Regions from separate parts of the Pseudoxanthomonas mexicana genome, predicted to be linked through region 2. Evidence: predicted binding sites of a transcription regulator. Region 2 holds the regulator's gene; the other holds the start of a gene.
What was found. Region 2 encodes FliA, which starts transcription of late flagellar genes. Its sites were predicted from a motif close to TAAAGTTTNNCNNNCNNNGGCCGATAA; they were not measured.

Region 1 (14,266 bases), 610 kb from region 2:
CTTGGAGTTGATGTCGTCCGAACGCCATTCGTAGCCGCCCGGCTCGGCGACGAACGCGGTGATGGCGCCGTCCTGCATCAGCAGCAGGCCGTAGCCCTCGGGCACGACGATCTTCGAGCCGTTGGTGATGATGTTGGTCGAACCGCTGGTGTTGGATCCGCGGCCGGCATTGGTGCCCTGAGGCACCGCGGCGAACAGCGCCGCCGTCGAAGGCAGGCCCTGCGGCACCGTGTAGAAATCCTTCCACTGGTCGCCCAGCACGCCACCGACCGCACCCACCACCGCCTGTACAAGACCCATGACATCGCTCCGTGATTCGAGGCGGGTAGGGGCACCCGCCGAGTGTGACCGAGTATACAGAGCGGTATGCGGCCGTCATGGCGCAGAGGTCATGTGAGTCGGGGGCAACGTGTCGCCCGGCCAGGCGCGTGCCGGGATGACGGGGCAAGGCGGATTCTGGCTACCATCCTGCATGGCCCACGACGACATCGACGCCCTGGACTCCGACCTGCCGCTGGTGCGGCGCGCGTTCCCGTGGCCGGTGCGCGTGGGCTGTGTGGCGGCGGGTGCGTTCGCCATCGTCATGCCGCTGTGGGAACTGGGCCGCGGGCTGTGGCCACCCAGCATCGCCACGCCGGTGTTCGCCGTCATCGTGGGCGGTGCAGGCTATGTGGGCGTGCAGTTCATCCGCGCCGGGCTGTCCGGCTGGGGTGACAGCTGGACGTACGCGCCCCACACCATCGTCGTCGAGCGCCGCGCGTGGGGCCGGTCGACGAGCACCCGCCTGAGCGCGACGAACGTGGCGGCTGTCGAGGTGCGCCGCAGTCAGGACAGCGACCACGACGAAGCGCCATGGCAGGTCGTCATCGTGCCGCGGCCCACGTTCTCGGGCCTGGCCGCCACCGCCGGCCCGGGCGGCGTGTTCGACGCGGGCTGCTACGGCTCGCAGGCCTACGCTGAACGCGTGCGGTGCGCCCTGCACGAGCATCTGGGGCTTTGAGCGACGCGTCTCAGCCGCGGACAGCGGCCTGGATCCTGGCGACGTCGATCTTGCCCATCGTCATCATGGCTTCGAACGCACGCCGGGCGACGCTGCGGTCGGGATGGGCCATGGCGTCGGTCAGCACGCGCGGGGTGATCTGCCAGCTCAGGCCCCACTTGTCCTTGCACCAGCCGCAGGCACTCTCGCGGCCGCCGTTGTTGACGATGGCATTCCACAGGCGGTCGGTCTCTTCCTGGTCGTCGGTGGCGATCTGGAACGAGAACGCCTCGCTGTGGGTGAAGGCAGCGCCGCCGTTCAGGCCGATGCAGGGAATGCCGCAGACGGTGAACTCCACCGTCAGCACGTCGCCTTCCTTGCCGCTGGGATAGTCGGCCGGTGCGCGGTGGACGGCGTTCACCCGGCTGTCGGGAAAGGTGGCGGCGTAGAAGCGGGCGGCTTCTTCGGCGTCGTGGTTGAACCACAGGCAGAGGGTGTTCTTCGGGGTCATGGCATGCTCCAGGGTTGGGGAGGCGAGGCGGCGCCTTGCGTCCGTGGGGAAAGACAGGGTGAAGCGGGCAACGGGCTCAGCCGGCGGCGAAGGAGCCGGTGCGGACATCGCCCTCGCGTTCGTAGCGGCTGACGATCACGCCGGTCGGCGTGGCGCGCGTGCCGGCCAGGCGGAAGGCGGCCGCCTGCGCATCGTCATCGAACAGGCGCTTGCCGCCGCCCAGCACGATCGGATAGACCAGCAGGCGCAGTTCGTCGACGACATCGTGGGCCAGCAACTGATGCAGCAGCACGCTGCTGCCCTGGATCACCAGGTCGGGGCCGTCCGTGCGCTTGAGCGCGCGCAGCGCGTCGACCACGTCGCCGTCCAGCGCATGGCTGTGGGCCCATGCCAGGGTGTCCGGGCGATGCGTGGCGACGTGTTTGGTCGCCGCATTGAAGGCGTCGGCGATGGCGCCGTGCGGGGCGTCGCTGGCGACCTGCGGCCAGTAGCCGGCGAAGATGTCGTAGGTGTGGCGTCCGAGCACCAGCGCGAAGGGTCGGGTGAACAGCCCGTCCATCGCTTCGCCCTCGCTGGCATAGGGCCAGGCCCAGCCGCCCAGGGCGAAACCGCCGCTGCGGTCCTCGCCGGGGCCGCCGGGGGCCTGGATGACGCCGTCCAGACTGATCATGACGGCGGCGATGAGCTTGCGCATGGGAGGTTTCCGTGCGGATCGGTGGAGTCCGCCTTGCATGAGCGACGAGCGGGGCGGGGCGGATTCGACACGGCGCGCGGAGTTGATCGCGATCAATGCCGGCCGGTCGTGGCGCGCGCATGCTGCCTCCATCGGATGAGGAGGGTGCGCAGATGAAGGCGAACGTAGGCGGTTTCGACAAATGGGCCCGCATCGTGGTGGGCGTGCTGCTGATCGGCTGGGCGCTGGCCGATGGACCAGTCTGGGCGTGGGTCGGCGTGGTGCCGCTGGTCACCGGCCTGTTCAATTTCTGCCCGCTGTACGGTCTGCTGGGCGTCAACACCTGCAAGCGCTGACGCGGCACGCGGCCACGCCGGCTTGTTAAGCTGCCTGCAGTCCATCGACAGGCAGCACCATGCAAAGACGACATTTCCTCGGGAGCGCGGCACTGGCCGCCACGTCCTTGATGCTGCCGTGGGTCGGCGGCGCGCAGGCGTTCGCGGCGGCGCCGCGCAGGCGCCTGCTGCCGCCGGCACTGAATCCCGGCGATACCATCGGCCTGGTCAGCCCGTCCGCCGCCACCGACGAGCCGCTGGACCTGCAGCTGGCGCAGGAAGCGATGGAGGCCCTGGGCCTGAAGGTGAAGGTGGGGCCGCACCTGGGCGCCCGCCGCGGGCATCTGGCCGGCAGCGACGCCGAGCGCGCGGGCGACCTGAACGCGATGTTCGCCGACCGCGAGGTCAAGGCGATCGTCTGCGCACGCGGCGGTTCCGGCGCGGCGCGCCTGCTGCCGCTGCTGGACTACGCGGCGATCCGCCGCCATCCGAAGATCCTGCTCGGGTATTCGGACATCACCGCGCTGCACAACGCGCTGCTGTCGCAGGCCGGACTGGTCAGCTTCCACGGCCCCATCGGCATCGGCAGCTGGAACAGCTTCAATGCGGACCAGTTCCGCCGCGTGTTCTTCCAGCGCGAACAGATGGAATACCGCAACAGCGCGGACAAGGGCGACGAACTGGTGCAGCGACGCAACCGTACGGTCACCATCACCGGCGGCAAGGCGCAGGGTGAACTGGTGGGCGGCAACCTGTCGGTGCTGGTGGCGCTGGCCGGCTCGCCGTACCTGCCGGATTTCCGCGGCAAGATCCTGTTCCTGGAAGACGTGTCCGAAGCGCCGTACCGCATCGACCGCATGCTCAGCACGCTGCGGTTGATGGGTGCGCTGGACCAGGTGGCCGGCGTGATCTTCGGCGAGTGCACCGAGTGCGACCCGGGCAACGGCTACGGCTCGCTGACGCTGCCGCAGATCTTCGACGACTACTTCAAGCCGCTGAAGGTACCCGCCTACAGAGGCGCGATGATCGGCCACATCCGCCAGCAGTTCATCGTGCCGGTCGGCGGCCGGGTGGAAATGGACGCGGACGCGGGCACGTTCCGGATGCTGGAGCCGGTGTTCGCGGGTTAGCCCCGGTCAGGCGGCGCTAGACGGCTTTCTTCCGCCAGGACAGCGTGGTGCCCAGGACCTCGATGGTGCCACCGGCCTGGCGGAAGGTGTCCAGGTCCGCGGCGATGACATCGTGGGTCAGGGCGCCGCGATCACCGGCGGAGCGGCGCGCGAAGGCGCGGCTGGCGCCGCGGGAGGCATCGGTTGCGGGTACGCCATCCGGCGTGGTCTTGCGGGGGCGGGCCATGGGGGCTCCTGTCAGTACAAGATGAGAGGGATGCCGCGCGAGGTGCGGTCGAGGTAGTCCTCGCGCACGTCGCGGCAGTAGGGGCCGGACATCACGAAGCGTCGGCAGGTGTCCGGGCGTGTGGCATAGATGGAGCAGTGCATGTGCGCGGCGTCGATGGCCACGCACCAGCCTTCCTCGTCGCGCGCCATCACGTGCAGCCCGGCATCGGTATGCGTGGTCAGGTGCGCGGGAATGCGATCTTCCGGCTGCAGCACCACGGTCAGGCGGCAGCACACCGCGTCGCAGCGCGCGCACAGCGGGACCGCGGGGACGGCGACGGCGTTCATTCGGGCACCGGGGGGCGACGCGATGAGGCGGCGCCCGCCACGGGACGGGAAACGAGGGATAACGGTGTGGCCGGCATCGGGCGCTCCCGGAAGGGCGTCTGCCCGGCGGGGCCTGACGCATGGAGGAAAGCGCAGCGGGCGAACGTTGTCGGCGGTCGGACGGGACGCAAAGAGTTAAGCCCGGCCATCCTACGCGCTTGCGGCCCCCGGCGCCCGCCAGGGACGCCCGGACCTGAACGCGCCGGTCAGATTCCGGCCCGGCGCGCGGGGTGGAGGCGCTACATCAGCAGGCAGTCGATGCCGTCCAGCACGATGTGGATCAGCAGGCCGACGCCGAACCAGCGCGTCTTCTTCGGCACGCTCAGGCCCGCATACACGGCGATGGCCGGCCAGGTGTGCAGCGGGTGGAAGCCCAGGCTGCAGCGGCCGGGTGCGTAGACCGGGTCGGCGAGCAGATGATCGAGGTCGATCACCCAGGCAGCGAGCATCCACAGCGCCGCGCGCTTCCAGTCCTTCGGCCAGACCAGGCGTGCTACTGCCAGCGGCACGATGACGTGCAGCAGCAGGTGGAATACGGGACGGAACTCCAGTTCAGGCATCAGCGTCGCGAGGCGATCCAGCGGTCCAGCTGGCTGGCGAACGCCTGGCGGTCGCGCGCGTTGAACGCGGCCGGGCCGCCGGTCTGCACGCCGGCGCCGCGCAGCTCGTCCATGAAGTTCCGCATCGACAGGCGCTCGGCGATGTTGTCGGACGTGTAGCAGTCCCCGCGCGGGTTGATCGCCTGGGCGCCGTTGGCCAGCACGCGCGCCGCCAGCGGGATGTCCTGGGTCACCACCAGGTCGCCGCTGCGCGCCCGCTCGGCGATGGCATCGTCGGCCACGTCGTAGCCCCCCTGCACCTGCAGCGCGCGGATGAAGCGCGAGGGCGGGGTACGCAGCCATTGGTTGGCGACCAGGGTGACCTGCACCTGTGCGCGCTCGGCGGCGCGGAACAGGATCTCCTTCACGGGGCCCGGGCAGGCGTCGGCATCCACCCAGACCTGCGGCGGCGTAGGGATGCCCTCACTCATTCGGAGGCGGCGTCGGATCCGGTCGCGGCGGGATCGGCGTCGGGGCGGGCGGCATCGCGCTCGGCCCGCTTCTTGGCGTCCTTCTCGTCTTTCTTCTTTTTCTTGGCCAGTTCGCGCTGGCGTTTTTCGAAGGAGTAGTTGGGTTTTGCCATGGGCAGAGGGTATCCGGAGGAAAGGGGAGACGGATCAGGAGCGCGGTCCGCAGGCGTACACGATAGCCCGCATTACCGTTGGGCGTGCGAGGGAAAGGGCCTCAGCGCCTGTTTTCAAGGCCTTCGCGCCGCCGCGGCCACCCGCCAGGTCGCCGGAATGCGCGGGCAGGCCGCCCAGGAGGCAGGGGCGCCGAGGTTCGCGCCGCCCCTGCGGGCTGCTATACCATCACCGCGCGGGCCGTCCCGGGGGACGTGGACGGCCATGGCGTCTTTCGATGGGGTGATCAATGCGGCGAATGCTCTGCCTGTTGCTGGCGGCCCTGGTGCTGGCCGGCTGTTCGAAACGTGTCGTCCAGGAGCTGCCGCCGCCTCCACCCGAGGAGATCCCGGCACCGCCACCGCCACCGCCACCGCCACCGCCACCGCCACCGCCACCGCCACCGCCACCCAGCAGCGCCGCCGAAGCTGCTGCGCGCGCCGAGGCCGCGAGACGGGCCGCCGCGGAAGCGGCAGCCCGCGCCCGGCAGGAACGTGCGGCGGATGCCGAGCGGCAGGCATCCGAGCGGGCGGCGCGTGAACGCGAAGCCGCGCAGCCCGGCAGGCCGCCGCGACAGGACTTCGTCAACGTCGACGTGTTCTACGCCACCAACCGCACACCTGCGGCGACGTTCGCCAGCCTGCCGCCGGGCGACCGCTTCACGGCCACGCCGGCGCGCCAGCTGGCCTACGGCACGGCACGCATCAGCATTCCGAAGTCGCACGTGGCCGGCGAGCTGGAATCCCCGCGCTGGTACCTGCTGGAATTCAAGGAAGATCCCAAGCAGCACGTCATCCTGCAGGACGTGGCACGGCTGGAGAAGTCGCCATTCTTCGCCCGCCTGTACGACCGCGTGGGCGCATCCCGTGGCCGCAACGCCTTCGTCTTCGTGCACGGCTACAACGTCAGCTTCCGCGATGCCGCCCGGCGCACGGCGCAGCTGGCGTACGACCTGCGCTTCGATGGCGCGCCGGTGTTCTACAGCTGGCCGTCGCAGGCGGCACTGGCGGGCTACTTCACCGATGAGCAGACGATCGCGCGCTCGGTGCCGATGATCGAAGGCTTCCTGGCCGACATGGCCGACCGTTCGGGCGCGCAGAACCTCTACATCATCGGCCACAGCATGGGCACGCGTGGGCTGACCCAGGCGTTGCGCAACCTGGTGGCGAAGCGGCCCGACCTGCGCGGCCGCTTCCGCGGCATCATCCTGGCCGCGCCGGACATCGACGCGAAGGTCTTCCGCACCGAGCTGGCCCCCGTCCTGCGCCAGGCCAGCGGACGCGTCACCCTCTACGCCTCCTCCGAGGACCTGGCGCTGAAGGCCTCCAGGCAGGTCAACCGCGGCCCGCGCGCCGGCGACACCAGCGAAGGCGTGGTGCTGGTGCCCGGTGTGGACACCATCGATGTCTCCGGCGTGGACCAGAGCGTGCTGGCGCATTCCTACTTCATGGAATCGGACAAGGTGATGGGCGACATCCGCGAGATGTTCCGCGCCAACCAGCCCGCCGCGCAGCGCAAACCGCTGCAGTCGGTGAAGCTGGGCGCGGGCATCTTCTGGAAGATCCTGCCGCCGCCGTGATGCGACGGCAGGATCCGGTGGCGGGCGGCGACGGATCCCGGCAGCGCGGGGCCGTCGGCATGCGATCGCAGGAGGTCGCACTCAAGGCGGCGCGTGTTCCCTGTAACGGGCTATGAGTCGCGCGATCTCGGCAGGCGCATCCTCCTGCAGGAAGTGTTTGCCCCGTACCTGGTGCCACGCTTCCAGTCCTAGCGCATCGCACAGATCGGGCGCGAATCGTGCCATGTCCAGGGCGGGATCCTGCGCGCCCCAGATCACCTGCGCGGGGAACGTCCTGCCGCGGAGAGCGGCGATGATTCTTCCCTCAAACTCGGGCGTTCGCTCGAATCCCCGCATGATCTTCCGGAAGGCAGCTCCGCCGTCCTGCCTGGTCAGCAGGTCGCCGTAAGCCCGCAGTTCCTGATTGCGCGGGCCGTCATGCACCCCCATCCTGCGCATGAAGGGAATGATCAGCGGTGTCCGGGTCGATGCGGTCCAGAGGGCGCCGACGACGGGATACACGAACAGCTGCATGACCCACGGCCGGCGGAACCGCGCCACCTTCACCAGCGAGTTCAGCACGGTGAGCGAACGGATTCTTTCCGGGATCTGCCGGATGACGTCGAACCCGATGGGGCCGCCGATGTCATGGACCACCAGATGGACTGAGTCCAGGCCGGCAGCGTCGACGGCCTTCAGGGTCCAGCGTGCCAGGCCGCTCCACGTGTAATCGAAATGCGCCGGCCGATCGGCGAGCCCCATGCCGGGGAAGTCGAATGCGATGCCTTCCATGCCACGTGTCGCCAGCTCGGGCAGCAGCTTGCGGTACACGAAGCTCGACGCGGGAACGCCGTGCAGGCAGACCACGGGTTCCCCTTTGCCTTCCCGCCAGATGCGACTGTTCGCGCCGTCGACCTCGAGGCGGGTGCCGAGCGCTTCCCACGCAGGAACGATGTCGTCGTGACGCATGATGACCCTTGCGGTGGACAGGCCCGGGCGCGTCGGCATCCGGTTGCCGTTTTTGCGCCAGGCGTCGCTCCGACTCTATCCGTCCCGCGCGGCCAGCGGAACCACGCGGGCGACCGACGCCATCCGCCCCAGGCCTACGGGCGCCACGCCGCGGTCAGCCGGCTTGAAGCCCGGTACGGAGGCCGTCAGCGCCGCAGGCCGACCACGCCATCCAGTGCCCGTTGCGCCTTGAATCCGGCCTTCTCGAGCCGCTTCGCCACTTCGCCCGGCACGTCACGCCCGCTGGTGAGTCTGTTGGGACTGCCGGTGTAATGGAACAGCCTGCCGCCACGGCGCAGCACGCGCGCCAGCTGGTCGTAGAACGCCTGCGAATACAGTTCCCCGGCGATGCCGAAGCGCGGCGGGTCGTGCAGCACGGCATCGATGGATGCATCCGGGACGTCCCTGATGGCATGCGACACATCGGCATGCGCCAGTTCAAGGCGACCACCGTGTTCGGGCGCATCCGGGTCCGGCGACCAAGGATTGAGGGTGCGTAGCCAGAGCACGTCCCCGTTCTTCTCGAACGAACGGATGCGCGTGGCGCCGGCCGCCAGACAGCAGGCGGCGAAGTAGCCGAGGCCACCGCAGGTATCGAGCACCACCTTGCCCCGCGGCTCCACCAGCGCGACCTTGCGCTGCGCATCGTCCAGCGGCGACTCCCTCGACGTCGGAAGCATCTTGATGCCGTCGATCTCGAACGTGGGCACGCCCCATTCGGTGGGCACCAGCTTGATCAGCGAGCCCGCATAGCGCGACACCGGCGCGAAGTCCTCACCATCCCACCAATACAGCGTCCGGTCCTTGAGCTTGCCCGGATACGGGTAGGCGATGCCGTGCCAGCGCCAGCCGTCGTCCTCCAGCAACGCCTCGCCCTGGGTGCGTCCGAGGTCGAGCGAGCCCGCCCAGCGCGCCTCGCCACGCTCGCGGGCGGCAAGCAGGACGAGGGCGGTGTCACGGGTGAGCAGGGGGCCGGCGTAGCGGGGCATAGACGTCGTGCGCAGGTAGCAGGTCCGCATTTTCGCCGCGATGGCCTGCGGATGACAGGGCAGCGGGCATCGCGGACCCCGCTGGTATAGTGCCGACCCCTTGTCCACACCTTGCCGTCGCCATGAACCTGCCAGCGCGCTTCCATCCCATCGGTACCCCGGGCCAGCCCTGGGGCGCGGCAGAAAAAGCCCAGTGGCGCGCGCAGCAGCGCGTGCGGCGCCGCTACGTGGACGATGTCGGCGTGGCGATCGATGCGTTGCGCGGGCGTTTCGACGTGCAGCAGTACGGCACGATCGACTACGGTCCCGGCGAAACCTACCCGCTGTACGCCGTCCGCAGCCGCGACTGGGACGACGGCCTGCCCACGATGCTGGTCACCGGCGGCGTGCATGGCTACGAGACCAGTGGCGTGCACGGTGCGCTGCAGTTCCTCGAGCAGCGCGCCGGAGCTTACGCGGGCAAGGCCAACCTGCTGGTGGTGCCGTGCGTCAGTCCGTGGGGCTACGAGCGCATCCATCGCTGGAATGCCGATGCGCTGGATCCCAACCGTTCGTTCCGCGCCGACAGTCCTGCGCAGGAATCGGCGGCGCTGATCGCCCTGGTCGCGCCCCTAAGGGAGCGGGTACTGATGCACATCGACCTGCATGAAACCACCGACAGCGACGAATCCGAGTTCCGGCCCGCGCTGGCCGCGCGCGACGGCAAGCCGTTCGAGCCGGGCGGGATCCCGGACGGGTTCTATCTGGTGGACGACAGCGAGCGCCGGCAGCCGGAGTTCCAGCGCGCGGTGATCGCCGCGGTCGCCGCCGTCACCCACATCGCGCCGGCCGATGCGCAGGGCGAGATCATCGGTTCGCCGGTGGTGGCCGAAGGCGTCATCGAGTATCCGGTGAGATCGCTCGGCCTGTGCACCGGCATCACCGACGCGCGCTACACCACCGTCACCGAGGTCTATCCCGACAGCCCGAAGGCCACGCCGCAACAGTGCAACGATGCCCAGGTGGCGGCGGTGGTGGCGGCGATCGACTACGCGCTGGCGAACGGTTGAAGCGGGGCGGTTGCGACCCCATCCTGCTTCATGAAAATCGGGGGTCGACGGCGGCGTAAGCTGGGCCGGCGACCAGGATCCATGAGGAGACGACCATGGCAACCGGATGGGCCGGCGATGGCGCCGTGCAGGACCAGATCGACGCGACCGTCAAGGACGGCATCGAACGTGCGCGCCGTGCATTGCCCAAGGGCCCCAGCCTGACCCGCTGCGAGGAATGCGAGAAGCCGATTCCCCCTGCGCGGCAGAAGGCGGTGCCAGGCGTGCGGCTGTGCGTGGCCTGTCAGGAGGCGGCGGACGCAGAGGGCCAGGGTGCCGCGACCTACAACCGCCGCGGCAGCAAGGACAGCCAGTTGCGCTGATGCGTGAGCGGCCGCCATGCGCAAAGCAGAAGCCCCGCCGATGCGGGGCTTCTGCGTTCTGCGGCCGTTGCAGGGATCAGCTGGCGCGCTTGAGCACCTGCTTGCGGTCGCGCATGACATTGTGGCATTCGCGCACGCTGGGCAGCAGCGCCTGAGCTTCGGCGCGCGCGGCGGCGGGGGTGTCCTCGTCGCCGATGGTCTCGTTGAAGGCCTTCAGCAGGCGGTCCTCGGACTCCTCCAGTTCGGCCACGTAGCCATAGGTGGTGTCGCCCAGTGCGGCGCGGACCTTGCCGTAGAACTGCTGCATGCTGCCCACCATCGTGCCGTGCTCGGCGGGCTTGCCGCCCGCGGATGCCACCACGGCGCTCAGGCGGGTGACGATGTCCTGCTTGACGCCGGCGATCCGCATGAACAGCGCCGACAGTTCGGCATCCTTCACCTTGCCTGCGGCTTCAGTATAGAAGTCGTGGCCGTCGCGTGCGATCTCGATCAGGTCGTTGAGGCTATGCTGGATCTTCTTCTGCGTGTTCATCAGAACTCCTTTGGGGGGATGTGTGGGACACGTCGCGGTGCCCGTGCAGGACACCGTGGCGCACGCGGCATCAACATCGCGTGACCGCGCGATGGAACCGTTCACCAACGTGCGCGCTTTGCGAAGCGGACGTAAGGGGGACGTGAGCACATTCCGTCGACGACCGTTCAAGGCGTTCAAGTCCGGCACCGGACGGCCGATAGAATGGCGTCGGACCGGAGAAGAATGGCGGCTGCCGTGCCACTGCTGAAGAAGATGACGGGCTGGTGGAGGCAGGTGCGGTCGACCGCGCCGTCTTCCGCCTCGCCGGCAAATGCGTATGAAGAGGGCCGGCTGCCGGAGAGTGGCGAGCGGAGCGAGATCCCGAAGGAATGGGCGGGCACCCTGCTCAGACTCGCCGGGGTGGAGAGCGTGCCCACGCTGGCGCCCCAGGAGGGTCTCCCCATCATCGGCGTGGCCAGGGCCGCGCTCGCGCGTTTCGCAGACGACCCGCAACGCCTGCCGCGACGACCGCAGATGTTGCCCCAGTTGCTGGGTGCCCTGAACGATCCGGACGCATCGGGCCGCGACATCGCCGGCATCATCGCGCGCGATCCGGCGCTGGCGGCGAACCTGCTGAAGCTGGCCAACAGCGCACTGTACCGTCGGCATGCCGCGGCGATCGAAAGCCTGGACCGTGCCGTGGCGGTGGTGGGTGTGGAAGGACTGCGCCATCTCGTGGCCGTGGCGCTGATGCAGCCCGTGATGCGGACGGAGAGCGGTGTGTTCGGACGCCTGCCGCACCTGATCTGGGACCACACGCAGCATACGGCGGTAATCGCGGCCGGCCTGGCGCGCGCCAGCGGCAGGGAGCAGGTGTTCGTCGCCCAGCTGGCGGCGTTGCAGCAGGGGTTGGGCGCCATCGTCGTGGTGCAGGCACTGCGCGATGCCTGCGCGGACGCCGGTGGTGCGCTGCCCGATGCGCCCTCGCTGCAGCGGCTGCTCCAGCGCTGGTCGCCCCGCATGGGCGGTGCCATCGCCCGTGCCTGGGGTCTGTCGGCGCCCGTGATCGAGGCGCTGGCGGGGCAACGCGACCAGGGTGCCGCGGCCATGGGGCCGCTGGCCCGGGTTCTGGCAACCGCGGCAGCGCAGGCCAGTGCCGAACTGGAGGGCGTGCCGCAGGCGGATGCCGCCTGAGCGGCGCCGTCGCCAGCGCGCATCGAGCGAAGGCGGGGGCGGGCGGATCACCCTGGCCGGGCGGGGCGAATGCTCCCGCCTGCCATTTCTTCCGGCACAGGGCCGATCCCGGTGGCGCGGATATCCTGTCGGGCACGCGCGCGCGCTGCGCGCGCGCGCCCGTCCACGGAGATCCGCCTTGAAGAAGACCCTGCTGTCCGTCGCCACCCTGCTGGCCCTGGCCGCCGCCGCCCCGCTGGCGGCCCACGAAGACCGCGCGTGCCTGGATGACGCCTGCACGCTGCAGTCGCTGTTCGCCGAAGCCGATGCCGGGGGCGCGGCGGCCGCCGGCACGACGATCGCCGCCAGGCGCTTCGGCAGCTGGGGCATCGATACGGCGGGCATGGACCGCCAGGCCAGGCCGGGCACGGACTTCTTCCGCTATGTCAGCGGCACCTGGGCGGATACCACCCAGATCCCGGCCGACCGTTCCAGCTACGGCGGCTTCGCCATCCTGCGCGACCTGTCCGAAGCGCGCCTGCGCGTGCTGGTGGAAGGCTATGCGCTGGGCGATCCGGCCACCGGTGGAGACGCGGCCAAGATCGCAGCGCTGTACCGGGGCTTCATGGACGAGGCGACGATCGATGCGCTGGGCGCCAAGCCGCTGCAACCCGTACTGGCCGACATCCGTGCGGCGACGGACAGGAACGCGCTGGCCAGGCTGATGGGACGACGCGGCAGCTTCTACGACACGTTCTTCAACCTGGGCGTCAGCGACGACCAGAAGGATCCGGACCGCTACACGCTGTACCTGAGCCAGGGTGGCCTGGGCCTGGGCGACCGCGAGATGTACCTGCGCGAGAACTTCGCGCCGCAGCGCGAGCGTTACCAGGCCTACATCGCGCAGATGCTGCAGCTCGCCGGCTGGGACAAGCCGCAGGAGAACGCGAAGGCGATCCTGGCGCTGGAAACCCACATCGCCGAGGCGCACTGGACGCGCGCCGAGAGCCGCAACCGCGACAAGACCTACAACCCGCTGGCGATGGCCGAGTTCGCGACGAAGTCCCCGAGGTTCCCGTGGGCGGACTTCTTCACGGCCGCCGGCGTCGAGGGCGCCGGCCGCGCCGTGGTCCGTCAGGACAGCGCCATCCCGAAGATCGCGGCGATCTTCGCCGACACCGACATCGCCACGCTGCAGGCCTGGCAGGCCTTCCACGCGACCGACAATGCGGCACCGCTGCTGTCGAAGGACTTCTCGGTGGCGCAGTACGAATTCCGCGACAAGTTCCTGTCCGGCCAGCCGCAGCAGCGCGAGCGCTGGAAGCGCGGCGTGGCCTTCGCCGAATCCGCGATGGGCGAGGCGATCGGCCGCGACTACGTGAAGCTGTACTTCCCGCCCGAGGCCAAGGCGAAGATGGATGCGCTGGTCGCCAACGTGAAGGCGGCCATGGGCGCGCGCCTGGACACGCTGGCCTGGATGAGCCCGGCCACCAAGGCCGAGGCGCACGCCAAGCTGGCCGGCTTCGGCCTGAAGATCGGCCACCCCGACACATACCGCGATTACAGCGCGCTGGTGGTGAAGAACGGCGACCTGTTCGGCAATGCGCAGCGTGCGGGCCAGTTCGAATGGGATTTCCGCCGCGCCCGCATCGGCCAGCCCGTGGACAAGGGCGAGTGGGGCATGACCCCGCAGACGGTCAACGCGTACTACAACTCGGTGAAGAACGAGATCGTATTCCCGGCCGCGATCCTGCAGCCGCCGTTCTTCGACCCGGATGCGGACCCGGCCGTCAATTACGGCGCCATCGGCGGCGTGATCGGCCACGAGATCATCCACGGTTTCGACGACCAGGGCCGCAAGTCCGACGGCCAGGGCGTGCTGCGCGACTGGTGGACGGCCGAGGACGCGGCCAAGTTCGAAGTACAGGCGGCCAAGCTGGGCGCGCAGTACGAGGCGTACGAGTTCCCGCAGCTGCCGGGCATGCGCATCAACGGCCGTGTGGCGATGGGCGAGAACATCGGCGACCTGGGTGGCCTGACCATCGCGCTGGAGGCCTACCACCGCTCGCTGGGCGGCAAGCCGGCGCCGGTGATCGACGGTTTTACCGGCGACCAGCGCTTCTTCATGGGCTGGGGCCAGGTATGGCGCACCCTGTGGCGCGACGATGCGCT
Region 2 (14,266 bases):
TGCGGCCTTCATCGCTGGCGTTGTCGGCGATCGGCCGGAACTCGCCGTAGCCGATCATGGCCAGCCGCTCCGGCGGGATTCCGTCGCGGACGAACAGGTGGACCACGCTGGCGGCGCGCGCGGACGACAGTTCCCAGTTGGAGGGGAACTGCGCGGTACGGATCGGGCGGTCGTCGGTGTAGCCCTCCACCCGCACCGAGTTGGGCACGCCGGCCAGCACCGTTGCGAGCTTGCCGACGGTTTCCTGGGCCTTCGGGTCCAGGGTGGCCGAGCCGGTGGCGAACAGGATGTCGCTGTTGATCTGTACTTCCAGCCACAGCGTGGAACGCTTGATGGTGACCAGCTTCTCGTCGATCAGCGGCGCCAGCGCGCGCTCCAGGTCGTCGGCGATGCGCTTGAGTTCGCCCTGGGCGCTCTGCAGGCCCTTGGCGTCCAGCGACATGTTCATCTGCGAGGCCATCGCCGCCAGCAGGGTGACGTTGGGCGAGGGCGAGGGTGCGGACGGGCCCTGCTTGGCCCCCGACTTGATGGGCGAGGGGCGGTCGAAGTCCGCGCCCTGCAGCTGGTGGTTGCCCACCTGCACCGGATTGATCGTGCGCGGCGCGCCGCCGAAGGCCGCCGTCAGTGCGTCGGCCATCACCCGGTACTTGCCCTCGTTGACGGTGGAGATGGCATACATCACCACGAAGAAGGCGAGCAGCAGGGTCATGAGGTCGGCGTAGGGGATCGCCCAGGCCTCATGGTTGGCATGTTCCTCGTGCTTGTGCTGCCGTGCCATGGTCGCCCCGGCTCAGTGCAGGAAGCCGGCCAGCTTGGCCTCGATGTTGCGCGGATTCTCGCCCTGCGCGATGGCGATCAGGCCTTCGATGATCATTTCCTGCTCGCGGCTGCGCCCGCCGATCACGCTCTTGAGCTTGCTGGCGATGGGCAGGAAGAACAGGTTGGCCGAGGCGATGCCGTAGATGGTCGCGGTGAACGCGGCGGCGATGCCGTGGCCCAGCTTGCTGGGATCGGCCAGGTTCTTCATCACTGCGATCAGGCCGAACACCGCGCCGATGATGCCCAGCGTGGGCGCATAGATGCCCATGGCCTCGAAGACCTTCGCGGCCGCCAGGTCCTGGTGTTCCTGACCGTTGAGGTCGATCTCCATCATGTGCCGGATCGCTTCCGGCTCCACGCCGTCGACCAGCATCTGCAGGCCCTTCTTCAGGAACGGGTCGTCCTGCTGGTTGACCAGCGGCTCCAGACCCAGCAGGCCCTGCTTGCGGGCGATGTTGCTCCAGTCGACGATCTCCGCGATCAGCGCCTCGCCGTCGTTGCCCGGCGGGCGGATCACCCAGCGGGCGATCGACAGGGCGCGCTTGAACACCGGCGGCGGCGTATGCACCAGGATCGCGGCGATAGTGCCGAGGATCACGATGACGAAGGCCGCCGACGACCACAGCGACGACAGGCCCGCGCCCTTGAGGATGCTGCCACCGACCAGCGCGACCAGTGCCAGCAGGAGTCCGATGAGGCTGAAGATATCCATGTGCTGATCTATCGGCCCGATGCAGGGGGACTTGAGGTGAGCTTCTTGTAGGAGCGACGTGAGTCGCGACCGGGATCACACCCGGCCCACCTCATCTGTAGGAGCGCCCTGGGGCGCGATGCTTTTCTCCCTGTGACACAAGAGCATCGCGCCCGAGGGCGCTCCTACAGGGAAACGGCGGCCAGATTCGTCACGCCGTCGCGCGCAGCCCGTCGACGTCCAGGATCAGCGCCATGCGGCCGTCGCCGATCAGGGTGGCGCCGGCATAGCCGGGCAGGCCGCGCACGGCGCGCGGCAGCGGCTTGATGACGACTTCCTCGCGGCCACGCACCTGGTCCACGATCAGGCCGAAGCGTTGTTCGCCCATCTGCAGCACCACGATGGTCAGCAGGGGCGCCATCACCGGGTCCACGCGCAGCCAGTGGCGCAGGTCGACCAGCGGAAGGGTATGGCTCTGGCGGTCGAGCACGGCCTGGCCGTCGAACCAGCGCAGGCTCTCGGAGGGCGCGTGCAGCACTTCCATCACGCGCGCCAGCGGCAGGGCGTAGACCGGGTCGCCCGCCTGCACCAGCAGCGTGGGCAGGATGGCCAGCGTCAGCGGCACGCGGATGACGAAGCGGCTGCCGCGGCCCACGTCGGAGTGGATGGTGATCTGTCCGCTGAGCTCGCGGATGCGCGACTGCACCACGTCCATGCCGACGCCGCGGCCGGAGATGTCGGTGACTTCGGCCTTGGTGGAGAAGCCGGGCAGGAAGACCAGTTGCAGGCACTCGTCGTGGGACAGGCGGGCGGCGGCTTCGGGATCGATCAGGCCCTTCTCCAGCGCCTTGACGCGCAGGCGTTCCGGATCGATGCCGGCGCCGTCGTCGCGGATCTCGATGGTGACGAAGTCGCCTTCCTGCTGCGCCGACAGGCGCACGTGGCCCTGCCGCGGCTTGCTGCAGGCTTCGCGCAGTGACGGCACTTCGATGCCGTGGTCGATCGCGTTGCGTACCAGGTGAACCAGCGGATCGGCCAGCGCCTCCACCAGGTTGCGGTCCAGCTCGGTGTCGGCGCCGACCAGTTCCAGGTCGACTTCCTTCTGCAGCTGGCGGGCGACATCGCGCGCCACCTTGGGAAAACGCGAGAACACCTTGCCGACCGGCTGCATGCGCGTGCGCATGACGGCGGTCTGCAGGCGGGCCGTGGCGATGTCCAGCCCGCTGACGGCGCGGTCCAGCTCTTCGTCGCGGATGCGCGCCCGCAGCGTCTTCAGCCGGTTGCGCGACAGCACCAGCTCGCCGACCAGGTTGACGATGGCGTCCAGCCGCTTGGTATCCACGCGGATGGTCTGTTCGGTTTCGCCGCCCGCCTTGGCGGCCGGCTTGCCTGCAGGCGCGGGCTTGGGCGCGGGTTGCGGACGGGGCGGCGGTGTGGGCGAGGGTGCCGCCACCGTCGTCGGCACGCCGTCGCCGTGCAACTGGTCCAGCAGCGCTTCGAACTCGTCGTCGGAGATCAGGTCGCCGCCCGACGAGGCGGCAGCGCCCGCTGCGGGCGGGGTCGCCGGTTTCGGTGCGGATGCGGCATGGCCCTGCACGTCGAACTGGTCGATCAGGATCTGCGGCGCATGCGGCGGGTCTTCGCCGGCACCGATGGCGTCCAGCATCTGCTGCAACCAGTCCAGCGACTGTTGGGCGGCATCGAAATGCTGCGGTTCCAGCGTCGCCTGGCCGGCGCGCACCAGGCCCAGGGTCTCTTCGGCGGCATGGCACAGGTTGACCATGGGCTGGATGCCCAGAAAGCCGGCGCCGCCTTTCAGTGTGTGGAAGCCACGGAACACCGCATTGAGCTGCTCGCTGTCGGACGGGTCCTGTTCCAGCGTGACCAACTGTTCGCCCAGCCGGTCGAGGATTTCCTGCGCTTCGATCAGGAAGTCGGCGGCGATTTCAGGGGTGACGGCGGACATGGGCGGGGCGGGTACCGGAACGGGCGATCAGCGGGAGGAATCGAGCAGGCGCATCGCATGCGCGTGGCGGCGGCGCAGGATGCGGCCGGCGATGACATCGCAGACCAGCAGCACGCCCACGAACAGCAGGACGACGGGATGGCGGGGGCGGCGGTCGGTGGAATCGGTCATGGCGGGTCTCCGGTGCCGCGTCGCGCTTCCGCCGGGCTACAGGCCCAGGCCGGACAGCAGGTCGTCGGCGTCGTCCTGCGAGAAGGCATTGCGGTCAAGACCAGCAACGGCCGGGCCGGCGAGTTCTGAACCCTTGCCGCTGTTTTTTTCCGGTGGCGGCAGGCCCAGCGCGCCGAAGCCTTCATGCACGCGCCGCACGATGCCGGCCACCCGGCGGATGATCTGGCCGGTAAGGTCCTGGTAGCTCTGCGCCAGCGCCATCTCGGACAGGCCCTTGCCGATGCGGTCCACCAACGCAGCCTGTTCGGGCGACAGATCGGTGCCCTTCAGCTGCGCGGCGTAGCCGCGGCACTGTTCGGCCAGATCCAGCGTCGTGTGGCTGGCCTGTTCGGTCATCTCGACCACGTGGTCCAGGCGCGCGCAGGCATCATCGAGCTCGCCGGCGTCGGTGGGGGGCAGTTCGCCGAGGGTCTGCGCCAGTTCGCGCGCCAGTCGCCCCAGGCCCTGCATCATGGGCTGGGTGCGCCAGGCGGCGATGGCGTCCAGTTCCCGGCGCCAGCCCGCCTCGTCGCCCTGTTCCAGGGCATCGAGCGCGTGCTGCAGCTTCTCCACCAGGGCCGCACGGGCGGCACCCACATCGGCGATGGCATTCATCAGGCGGCCGCTCCCAGGCGCTCGAAGATCTTGCCCAGCTTCTCTTCCAGCGTCTGCGCGGTGAACGGCTTGATGATGTAGCCGTTCACGCCGTTCTGCGCCGCTTCGATGATCTGCTCGCGCTTGGCTTCGGCCGTGACCATCAGCACCGGCAGGGTCTTGAAGCGGTCGTCGGCGCGGATGGCCTTCAGCAGCTCGATGCCGGTCATGCCCGGCATGTTCCAGTCGGTGACCACGAAATCGAAACTGCCCTGCGCCAGCGCGGTCAGCGCGGTGCTGCCGTCGTCGGCCTCGGCGGTGTTGGTATAGCCCAGGTCGTTGAGCAGGTTCTTGATGATGCGGCGCATGGTGGAGAAATCGTCCACGATCAGGATGCGCATGTTCTTGTTGGTCACGGGTGCTCCGGTGCTGCGTGGACGGTGGGTCTGGTGGCGGTATCGGCCGGGGGAGGGAAAGGTTTAGGGAGCCTGCGACGTTGCCTTTGTAGGAGCGCCCTCGGGCGCGATGCTTGTCGCAGAAATTCAAGCAAGAGCATCGCGCCCGAGGGCGCTCCTACAGGTATGCATCGTCCAGGGTCACTCGTCGTCGCCCAGCCCCGCGTCCGCCTTCTCGAACACCTGCAGGCGGCCGCGCAGGCGCACCATGGCCTGGCCGTGGATCTGGCAGACGCGCGATTCGCTGACGCCGAGCACCGCACCGATCTCCTTCAGGTTGAGTTCCTGCTCGTAGTACATCGACAGTACCAGCTGTTCGCGCTCGGGCAACTGGCCGATGGCCTTCACCAGCTGCTGGCGGAACTCGCTGCGCTCCAGGTGCTGTTGCGGCGAGGGACCGCCGGTACGGGTGGTGTTGGGTTCGCCATGGTCGTCGATGTGCGATTCCAGGCTCAGCACCTGTCCGCGCGCCGCGTCTTCCATCAGGCGCAGGTATTCGGGCAGCGGCATCTCCATGGCGCTGGCCACTTCGGTGGCGATGGCGGCACGGCCGGTGCGCTGTTCGATCTCGCGCACGGTGGCGGCGGCCTGGCGGGCGCGGCGGTGCACCGAGCGGGGCACCCAGTCGCCCCGGCGGATCTCGTCGATCATCGAGCCGCGGATGCGGATGGACGCGTAGGTCTCGAACGAGGCCCCCTGTTCGGCGTCGTAGCTGCGCGAAGCCTCCAGCAGGCCGATCATGCCGGCCTGGATCAGGTCGTCGATCTCCACGCTGGCCGGCAGTCGGGCGGCCAGATGGTGGGCGATGCGGCGCACCAGGTCGGCATGCTGGGCGATGACGTCGTTGGCGGCGGTGCGCTGCACCGCGCGGTATTGGGCGGCGGCGGTGTTCATGCGGCCACCCCGCGCTGGATCAGGCGTTCCACGAAGAACTCCACGTTGCCGCGGGCGCCGACCGGGGGTTGCCAGCGCGCCGTGGTGCGGGCGATCTCGGCGATCGCGCGCGCCGACGGGCTGCCCGGATAGGCCTTCACCACCGCCTGCTGGCGTTGCACGGCGCGGCGCAGCCAGTCGTCCTGCGGCACGGCGCCCAGGTAATGCAGGGCCACGTCGCCGAGGAAGCGTTCGCAGACACGCGCGAGCTTCTCGTACAGTTTCCGGCCTTCGTTGGGGTCGCGCACCATGTTGGCGATCACGTGCACGCGGTCCAGCCCGCGTTCGCGCGCCAGCACCTTGATCAGGGCGTAGGCGTCGGTGATCGAGGCCGGCTCGTCGCAGACCACCACCACGGTGTCCTGCGCGGCCTGGCAGAAGGTCAGCACGCTGTCGGTGATGCCGGCGGCGGTGTCGACCACCATCACGTCGAGCGCGCGTTGCAGTTCGGAAAACACATGGACCAGGCCCACATGTTCGGCGGGCGTCAGTTCGGCCATGTGGCGGAAACCCGACGACGCCGGCACCACCATCAGGCCTTCAGGGCCTTCCAGCAGCACGTCCTCCAGCTGGCAGCGGCCGGCGACGAGATCGGCCAGGGTGAACTTCGGCGACAGGCCGAGCAGCACGTCCACGTTGGCCAAGCCCAGGTCGGCGTCCATCAGCAGCGTGCGCTTGCCCATTTCGGCCAGCGATACCGCCAGGTTCACGGACACGTTGGTCTTGCCCACGCCGCCCTTGCCGCCAGTCACGGCGATGACGCGCACCGGATGGAAGGCACCGGGCAGGGGGGGCGTGCTGCGGGGGTTGGTCTGCAGCAGGGGGTCAGGCGACATGGGTGGCCTCGGTCGAGCAGGGTTCGTCGGCTTCGCGGCGCAGCTGGTCCAGCCGCAGCACGAGGTGGGCGCTGTTGGCGCGATGGAGGTCGTCGGGCACGCGCTGGCCGTCGGTCACCCAGGCCATGGGCAGCTGGTGGTCCACGACCACCGACAGCGCACTGCCCAGGCGACCGGTTTCGTCCAGCTTGGTCAGCACCACGCCCTGTGGCTGCACGGTGCTGAAGCGGCGGACGACTTCGTCCAGGTCGGCGAAATGGGAATTGGCCGGCAGGCAGAGCAGGGTCTGCACCTGGCCGGACGCGCGCAGCCAGTTGAGCTGGCCGACCAGGTTGCGGTCGCGCTGGCCCAGGCCGGCGGTGTCTATCAGCACCAGCTTGTAGTCGCGCAGGCGTTCCAGCACCAACGCCAGGCCCTGTGCGCTGTCGGCCTCGTGCACGGCGATGCCCAGTTGGCGGCCGTAGCCGTGCAGCTGCTCGCGGCCGCCGATGCGCACGGTGTCGGTGGTCACCAGGGCCACATCGCGCGCGTTGTGGCGCTGGGCGAAGCAGGCCGCCAGCTTGGCGATGGTGGTGGTCTTGCCGGCCCCCGTGGGGCCGACCAGGGCGACCACGCCGCCGGTTTCCAGCGGATCGGCCTCGGTGACGGGCAGTTTCTTCGACAGCAGTCCCAGCATCAGGCCGCGACCGCGATGGGCCTCGGTGTCGGCGGGAATCTGCAGGGCGATGTCGCGGGTGATGCCGGCGTCGAAGCCGTAGTCTTCCATCAGCTCCATCGCCTGCATGCGCACCGGCGACCCGCGCAGGCGTTCGTCGGTGAGGCGGTGCATCTCGCGTTCGATCATTTCGCGCATCGCCGCCAGTTCGCCGCGCATCTGCACCAGCTGCGCGTCGCTCTCGCGCGCGTCGGCGGCGTTGTCGGCCACCACGGTCAGCGTGGGCACGGTGACGGCGGCCGGGGCGGGGACGGTGTCCGCGGAGGGCAGGCGCGCACCTGGCAGGGTGGCGACCTTCGGCGCAGGCGCCGGTTCCGGCAGGGCGACCGGCGGCGCGATCGACGGCAGCATTGCGTCCAGGTCCAGGGTGTCGTCGATGTCCGCGCGCACGGCGGTGCGCGGACGCGGCGGCGCGGCGGGTTCGGCGTGCGGTGCGACGGCAGGTGCCGGTTCGTTGGCGGGCGCCGCGGGCAGGCAGGCGGCCAGCTTGGCGGCGAAGGATGTGGGTTCGATCAGCTGCGGGGCGATGTCGCGCAGGGGTTGGCCGGGCGCGAAGCGCGGCGGCGCTTCGTTGGCGGCGGCAACCGGCGTTGCGACCACAGGCGCCACCGGCATGCGCGGCGTGGCGACGGGGGTCTCGGGACGCGCCGATCCCGGCACGACAGGTGCCGGCGCGCTCTGGCGACGCGCGAAGTAATTAGCGGCGGCCTCGGCGGGTGACAGGGACGCTGCGGCCGTTGCGGGCACCGCGGCGTTCGCGTCCGTGTTCGCGGCCCGGTTCGGCGCGGCCGGGTCCAGCAGCGGATGCAGCGGGGCGGTCGCGGCGGCCGGGCGCATCGCCTCCAGCGTGTGCTTCACCAGCGCCTCGTCGTAGTTGCTGGCGGCGACGATCTCGACGCCGTCCTCGGTGACGCGGTTGGACAGGATCACCGCGTCCGGGCCGTGTTCCTGGCGGACCATGGCGAAGGCGGCGCGCATGTCGGGGGCGACGAAGCGTTTGATTTTCATGGGATGAGGGCCGGGAACAGGGAACGGGGAACAGGGAACGACAGAGGGCGGGCGAACCGCTTCCCACGCGTTCGTCGAGACATCTGCTGCTGAATTCGTGTCATCTCATTGCTCCTGCCGATTGCGACCAACCCACATTCCCCGTTCCCGCTTGCCACACCATCAACTGATCGTCCCCACCAGCTTCAATCGCTTGTCCTCGGGCACCTCGCTGTAGGCCAGCACCGACAGCGAGGGGACGCTGTGGCGGACCAGGCGGGCGAGGGCGGCGCGGACCGAACCCGGTACCAGCACCACTGCAGGCTCACTGCGGGCTTCCTGCTTGGTCACCACGTCGGCGAGGCTCTGGTGCAGGCGTTCTGCCAGTCCCGGTTCCAGCGCCGCGCCGGTTCCCTGGGTGCTGTCCTGCAAGACGCGTTCCAGATTCGGCGCCAGGGTGTAGACGGGCAGCTCCGGGGTCATGCCGGAGATTTCCTGCACGATGAAACGCCCCAGCGAGGTGCGCACGGCGGCGGTGAGTGCGGCCGGGTCGCTGTTCTGCGGCGCGAATTCCACCAGCGACTCCACGATGCGGCGCAGCTGGCGGATCGGCACGCGCTCGACCAGCAGGTTCTGCAGCACGCGCACCACGGTGGCCAGCGGCAGCGTCTTGGGCGTGAGGTCCTCGACCAGCTTGGGCGCGCTGCGTCCCAGCTGCGACAGCAGCTGCTGTACTTCTTCGTGACCAAGCAGTTCAGGTGCGTGTTCGCGGACCAGGTGGGAGAGGTGGGTGGCCATGACGGTGGCCGGATCGACCACGGTATAGCCGAGCGATTCGGCGGTGGCCTTCTGGTGGGACTGGATCCACACCGCATCCAGGCCGAAGGCCGGGTCCTTGCCGGGGATGCCGTCGATGGCGCCGAAGGCGCCGCCGGGGTCCAGGGCCAGCTCGCGGTCCGGATGGATCTCGGCCGTGGCGACGGGGACGCCGTGCACCAGCAGGCGGTAACCGTTGGAGGGCAGTTCCAGGTTGTCGCGGATGTGCACCGGCGGGATCAGGAATCCCAGGTCCTGGGTCAGCTTGCGGCGCACCGCCTTGATGCGCGACATCAGTTCGCCGCCCTGGTTCTTGTCGACCAGCGGAATCAACCGGTAGCCCACTTCCAGGCCCAGCGGATCGACCGGGCGCAGTTCGTCCCAGGTCAGCTCCGCGTTGCGGTCCGGTGCGCCGGGGGCGGGCAGGGCCGCGACATCGCCGGTGGCGGCTTCGGGCCCCTCCTGCGTGCGCTTCCACATCTTCCAGGCCAGGTAGCCCAGGATCGCGGCCAGCGTCAAAAAGGCGACGTTGGGCATGCCCGGCACCAGGCCGACCAGGCCCAGCACGCCCGCGGCCACTGCCAGCGCCTTGTGCTGGCCGAAGGCCTGACCCATCACGGCCTGGCCCATGTCCTGCGAACGGGAGGCGCGGGTGACCAGCATGGCCACCGCCGAAGACACCAGCAGCGCCGGCAGCTGCGCCACCAGGCCGTCGCCGATTGACAGCAGCGTGTAGGTGGACGCGGCCTCGGCCGCCGGCATGCCGTGCTGGGCCATGCCCACGGCGAAACCGCCGACCAGGTTGATGAACAGGATCAGGATGCCGGCGATGGCATCGCCACGGATGAACTTGTTGGCGCCGTCCATCGCACCGTAGAAATCGGCCTCCTCGCGGACTTCCTCGCGGCGCGCCTTGGCTTCCTCGCGGGTCAGGATGCCGGCGTTGAGATCGGCGTCGATGGCCATCTGCTTGCCGGGCATCGCGTCCAGGATGAAGCGCGCCGACACCTCGGAAATACGGCCCGCGCCCTTGGTGATCACCACGAAGTTGATGATGGTCAGGATGGCGAACACCACGATGCCGACCGCGTAGTTGCCGCCCACCACGAACTCGCCGAAGGCCGCGATGACCTTGCCGGCGGCGTCATGGCCGTTCTGGCCGTTGAGCAGGATCACTCGGGTGGAGGCCACGTTCAGCGCCAGACGCAGCATCGTGGTCATCAGCAGGATGATGGGGAAGATCGTGAAGTCCAGCGGGCGCTTCACGTAGATCACGGCCAGCAGCACCACCAGCGAGATGGCGATGTTGAAGCTGAACAGCGCGTCCAGGACCGGCGGGGCCAGCGGCACCACGATCATGGCCAGCAGCGCCAGCACCACCAGCGGCGCGCCCAGGCCGTTCTTCAGCATCTCCATCCAGCGCACGCCGCCGGCGGCCGGTTGCGCGCTCATGCCTTGCCCCCATGCTCATCCACGTCCACGGCGGGCATGTCCGGATGCGGGGCTTCGCCCACGCGCCAGGCGCGCAGCTGGTACACGTAGGACAGGATCTGGGCGACGGCGGCGTACAGTCTCACGGGGATCTCCCGGCCAAGCTGCCCCTCCCGATACAAGGCGCGTGCCAGCGGGGGCGCGGAGACGATGGCGATGCGGTGGGCGTCGGCCACTTCGCGGATGCGCAGGGCCAGTTCGTCCACACCCTTGGCGACCACGGTAGGCGCGCCCATCTGGCCGGCCTGGTACTTCAGCGCCACCGCGTAGTGAGTGGGGTTCACCACCACCACGTCGGCGGTCGGGACCTCTTCCATCATCCGGCGCTGCGACAGCTGGTGCTGCATCTGCCGGATGCGGCCCTTCACTTCCGGGCTGCCCTCGCTTTCCTTCATCTCCTCGCGCAGTTCCTGGCGCGTCATCTTCAGCTTCCGCATCCAGTTCCACTTCTGGTAGGGCGCGTCGATGGCGGCCAGCAGGATCAGCCCGCCGGTGGTGGCCAGCAGCAGGGTGCTGGTGAACGCCAGCCCGCTGCGCACGGCCTGTTCCAGCGGCATGGTCAGCAGTTCGCGCAGGGGGTTGAGCCCCAGCTTCACGCAGATCGCCGCCGCGCCGCCGATCAGGGCCACGCGCAGCAGCGACTTCAGCAGTTCGGCGACGCTTTCGGCGCCGTACAGGCGCTTGAGGCCGGCAGCCGGGCTGAGACGCTTGAAATCGGGCATCAGCGCCTTCTGCGAGAACTGCAGGCCGCTCATCGCCACCGGCGCCACCAGGCCGGCGAGCACGCAGATGCCGGCCACCGGCGCGATCACGGCGAGCAGCTTGAGCAGCAGCAGCCCCACGTGGCCGAACAACTGGTCCGGCTGGCGCATCAGTGCCGCATCGGGGGTCAGGGCGATCTTCATCCAGCCCAGCGCATTCCGGGCGAGGGAAGGCCCCATCGCGATGATCGCCAGCACGCCCGCCCCGAACACCGCTGCCGTCGCCAGCTCGCGCGAGCGCGGGATGTTGCCCTGTTCACGGGCTTCGCGGCGTCGTTTTTCGGTGGGGAGTTCTGTGCGTTCGCCGCTTTCGTCCTGCTCAGACATGGCGTGTTTCCGACGGGGTCGGAGCGGTCGTTGCAAGTCCCGTTCCACTCCGCGGACGCGGCGCGACATGGAATTGTCTAACGCTGTCCCGCGCAGCTAGCATCTGGCAGATGCTGTTCCGCGCCCTCCGCCGACCCCGCTGCCTGCTACTGCGCCTGCCTGCGCTGGCGCTGCTGTTGCTGGCGGTGCTGGCCAATCCGGTGCTGGCCTCGCTGGGCGATCTGCACGAACTGGGCAGCCGCGGGGAACACCTGCATGCCGTGTCCGAGCACGGCGATGCGGCATCCGGGCACGAACATGCCGATGGCGAGGCCGGCGAGGGCGACCTGCTGCATGCGCTGATGCATGCCAGCCATTGCTGCGGCCATCTGACCGCCATCGTGCCGGCGCCGATCGCGCTGCCCGGCATGCCGCCGGCGTCGGCGGCGCCCCTCGCCGACACCGTGCCCCTGCCGCCGTCGCGGCCGGCTTCGCTGCTGCGTCCTCCGATCGTCGCGTGACGGCCGTGCCGGGCCGAGCTTGCTCCGTCCGGCGTTCCATCACCGACTTTCCGGAGACTCCCCATGTGGTTGCGACTGGCGGCACTGGCCGCCCTCGCGATCGCGCCGTGCGTGCACGCGCAGGCGCCATCGCCCATTGTTCCCCCTGATGTCCTCACGCTCGACGATGCCGTCGCGCGCGTGGCCCGTACCCATCCCGACCTGCGCCTGATCGATGCCCGCCGAGGCGGACTGCAGGCGGATTTCGACGCCGCGTCGCTGCGGCCGGCCCTGCGCGCGGGGCTGGACATCGAGAACGCGCTGGGCAGCGGGGATGCGCGCGCCTTCCGCCAGACCGAGACCACCCTGACCCTGGCCGGCGTGCTGGAGCGCGGCGGCAAGCTGGATGCGCGGCGCACGCTGGCGCAGGCCCGCATCGACGCGCTCGCCCTGCAGCGCGAGACGCAGCGGCTGGACCTGCTGGCGGATGTGGCGCGCCGCTATCTTGCCTTCGCAGCGGCGCGCGCCCGGAAGACCATCGCCGAGCAGGACATCGCCCAGCGCCGGCGGACCGTCGCCGGTGCACGCCAACGACTGCAGGCCGGCGCATCGCCGGAATCGGTCGTGCTGACGGCGGAGGCGGCGCTCGCGCGCGCCGAACTCTCGCGGGCGCGTGCGGAGCAGCAGGAGGTCGCCGCGCGCCAGCATCTGGCCGCACTGTGGGGCGAACGCGCACCGCGTTTCGACATCGCGCCGGCCGATCCGCTGGCATTGCCCGACATCGCGGATGCGGCTGAATTGGCCGCGTTGCTCGACGGCACACCGGAACTGGCCCAGTTCGCAGACGAACGCCGCGTGCGCGAAGCGCGCGTACGCCTGGCCCGTACCGCGGCAACCCCCGATATCGACTGGCAGGTGGGCGTGCGTCGCCTGCAGGAGGGCGGCGACATGGCGCTGGTCGGCGGCGTGTCGCTGCCGCTGGGCGGCGCGCGCCGTGCCGGTCCGGAGATCCGGTCCGCCGAGGCCGACCTCGCGGCGCTGGAGATCGAGCGCGAATCGCGCGATATCGCGCTGTACTCGACCCTGGCCGACGCGCATGGCCGTTACCGGGTGGCGCAGCTCGACGTGCAGCGCACGCGCACCGATGTGCTGCCGCGCCTGTTGCGTGCCGAGCAGGCGGCCGAGCGCGCGTACCGCGCGGGCGCCATCAGCTACCTCGAATGGGCGCAGCTGCAATCCGAGACCACGGCGACCCGTCGCCAGCAACTGGACGCCGCGCTCGACGCGCAGGCGGCCCTGATCGAAATACAGCGGCTCACCGGACAGGCGTTCGTCGCCGTCCCTGCCGCTTCACCGGAAGGAACGACCCCATGACCCTGCGACCCCTGATCGGCGCGCTCGCGCTTTCCCTGTTGCTGGTCGCCTGCGGCGGCAAGGACGACCATGCCGAAGCTGGCCATGGCCACGAAGGCGAAGAACACGGCGCGGAAGAAGCCGCACGCGGCGAACACGGTGGCCGGTTGCTGACACAGGACGGCGTCACCGTCGAGCTCGCCATCGCCGAAAGCGGCACGCCGCCGACCTACCAAGCCTGGCTCTACCGCGACGGCAAGCCGCTGCCGGCGACGGCGGGCACGGTCGAGGTGCGCCTCGTCCGCCTGGGCGGCGTTCGCGAGCAGCACACGCTCGTACCGCAGGCCGATGGCAGCCTGCTCGCCAGGACCATGGTCGGCGAACCCCATTCCTTCGATGTCGAAGTGCTCGCCCGCGTGGAAGGCAAGGCCCTGCGCTGGACCTACGACAGTTACGAAGGCCGCACCACGATCGCCGCGAGGATCGCCGAGGACTCCGGCATCCGCGTCGCGCCGGTACAAGCCGGCGTGATCGCCGACGAGCACGAGGTACAAGGTCTGCTGACGCCGGTGGAAGGCCGTGTGGCCAACATCGCCGCGCGCTTCCCCGGGCCGATCCGCCGCCTCACCGCCCACGTGGGCGACCGCGTGCGGGCCGGCCAGGCGCTGGCGACGGTGGAAAGCAATCTCAGCCTGACCACGTACCCGGTGACCACGCCGATCAGCGGCGTCGTGCTGGCGCGCAACGCGAGCGTGGGCAGCGTGGCGACCGAAGGCGCGACGCTGTTCGAGGTCGCCGACCTGTCGTCGCTGTGGGTGGACCTGCACATCTTC

Region 1: a site for FliA is predicted at 11,116-11,142, ahead of IAE60_RS11585 (HDOD domain-containing protein). Genes of this name have one in related genera too.

The regions. Positions count from the first base shown of each region.
Region 1 is NZ_CP060731.1:2,452,421-2,466,686, forward strand. Features, by position in the region: gene IAE60_RS11500 (SPFH domain-containing protein) at 1-300, opposite strand, end outside; gene IAE60_RS11505 (hypothetical protein) at 473-1,000, shown strand; gene IAE60_RS11510 (VOC family protein) at 1,011-1,490, opposite strand; gene IAE60_RS11515 (dihydrofolate reductase family protein) at 1,567-2,184, opposite strand; gene IAE60_RS11520 (YgaP family membrane protein) at 2,337-2,519, shown strand; gene IAE60_RS11525 (S66 peptidase family protein) at 2,579-3,628, shown strand; gene IAE60_RS11530 (hypothetical protein) at 3,645-3,854, opposite strand; gene IAE60_RS11535 (YkgJ family cysteine cluster protein) at 3,866-4,183, opposite strand; gene IAE60_RS11540 (DUF6122 family protein) at 4,462-4,773, opposite strand; gene IAE60_RS11545 (YaiI/YqxD family protein) at 4,782-5,252, opposite strand; gene IAE60_RS11550 (hypothetical protein) at 5,249-5,404, opposite strand; gene IAE60_RS11555 (alpha/beta hydrolase) at 5,701-7,020, shown strand; gene IAE60_RS11560 (alpha/beta fold hydrolase) at 7,102-7,968, opposite strand; gene IAE60_RS11565 (class I SAM-dependent methyltransferase) at 8,154-8,996, opposite strand; gene IAE60_RS11570 (M14 family metallopeptidase) at 9,119-10,045, shown strand; gene IAE60_RS11575 (DksA/TraR family C4-type zinc finger protein) at 10,141-10,407, shown strand; gene IAE60_RS11580 (PA2169 family four-helix-bundle protein) at 10,484-10,939, opposite strand; gene IAE60_RS11585 (HDOD domain-containing protein) at 11,177-12,115, shown strand; gene IAE60_RS11590 (M13 family metallopeptidase) at 12,294-14,266, shown strand, end outside.
Region 2 is NZ_CP060731.1:3,063,721-3,077,986, reverse strand. Features, by position in the region: gene motD (flagellar motor protein MotD) at 1-778, opposite strand, end outside; gene IAE60_RS14430 (flagellar motor protein) at 791-1,531, opposite strand; gene IAE60_RS14425 (chemotaxis protein CheA) at 1,722-3,476, opposite strand; gene IAE60_RS14420 (hypothetical protein) at 3,504-3,647, opposite strand; gene IAE60_RS14415 (protein phosphatase CheZ) at 3,684-4,301, opposite strand; gene cheY (chemotaxis response regulator CheY) at 4,301-4,681, opposite strand; gene IAE60_RS14405 (RNA polymerase sigma factor FliA) at 4,877-5,629, opposite strand; gene IAE60_RS14400 (MinD/ParA family protein) at 5,626-6,504, opposite strand; gene flhF (flagellar biosynthesis GTPase FlhF) at 6,494-8,227, opposite strand; gene flhA (flagellar biosynthesis protein FlhA) at 8,390-10,474, opposite strand; gene flhB (flagellar biosynthesis protein FlhB) at 10,471-11,601, opposite strand; gene IAE60_RS14380 (hypothetical protein) at 11,712-12,101, shown strand; gene IAE60_RS14375 (TolC family protein) at 12,165-13,454, shown strand; gene IAE60_RS14370 (efflux RND transporter periplasmic adaptor subunit) at 13,451-14,266, shown strand, end outside.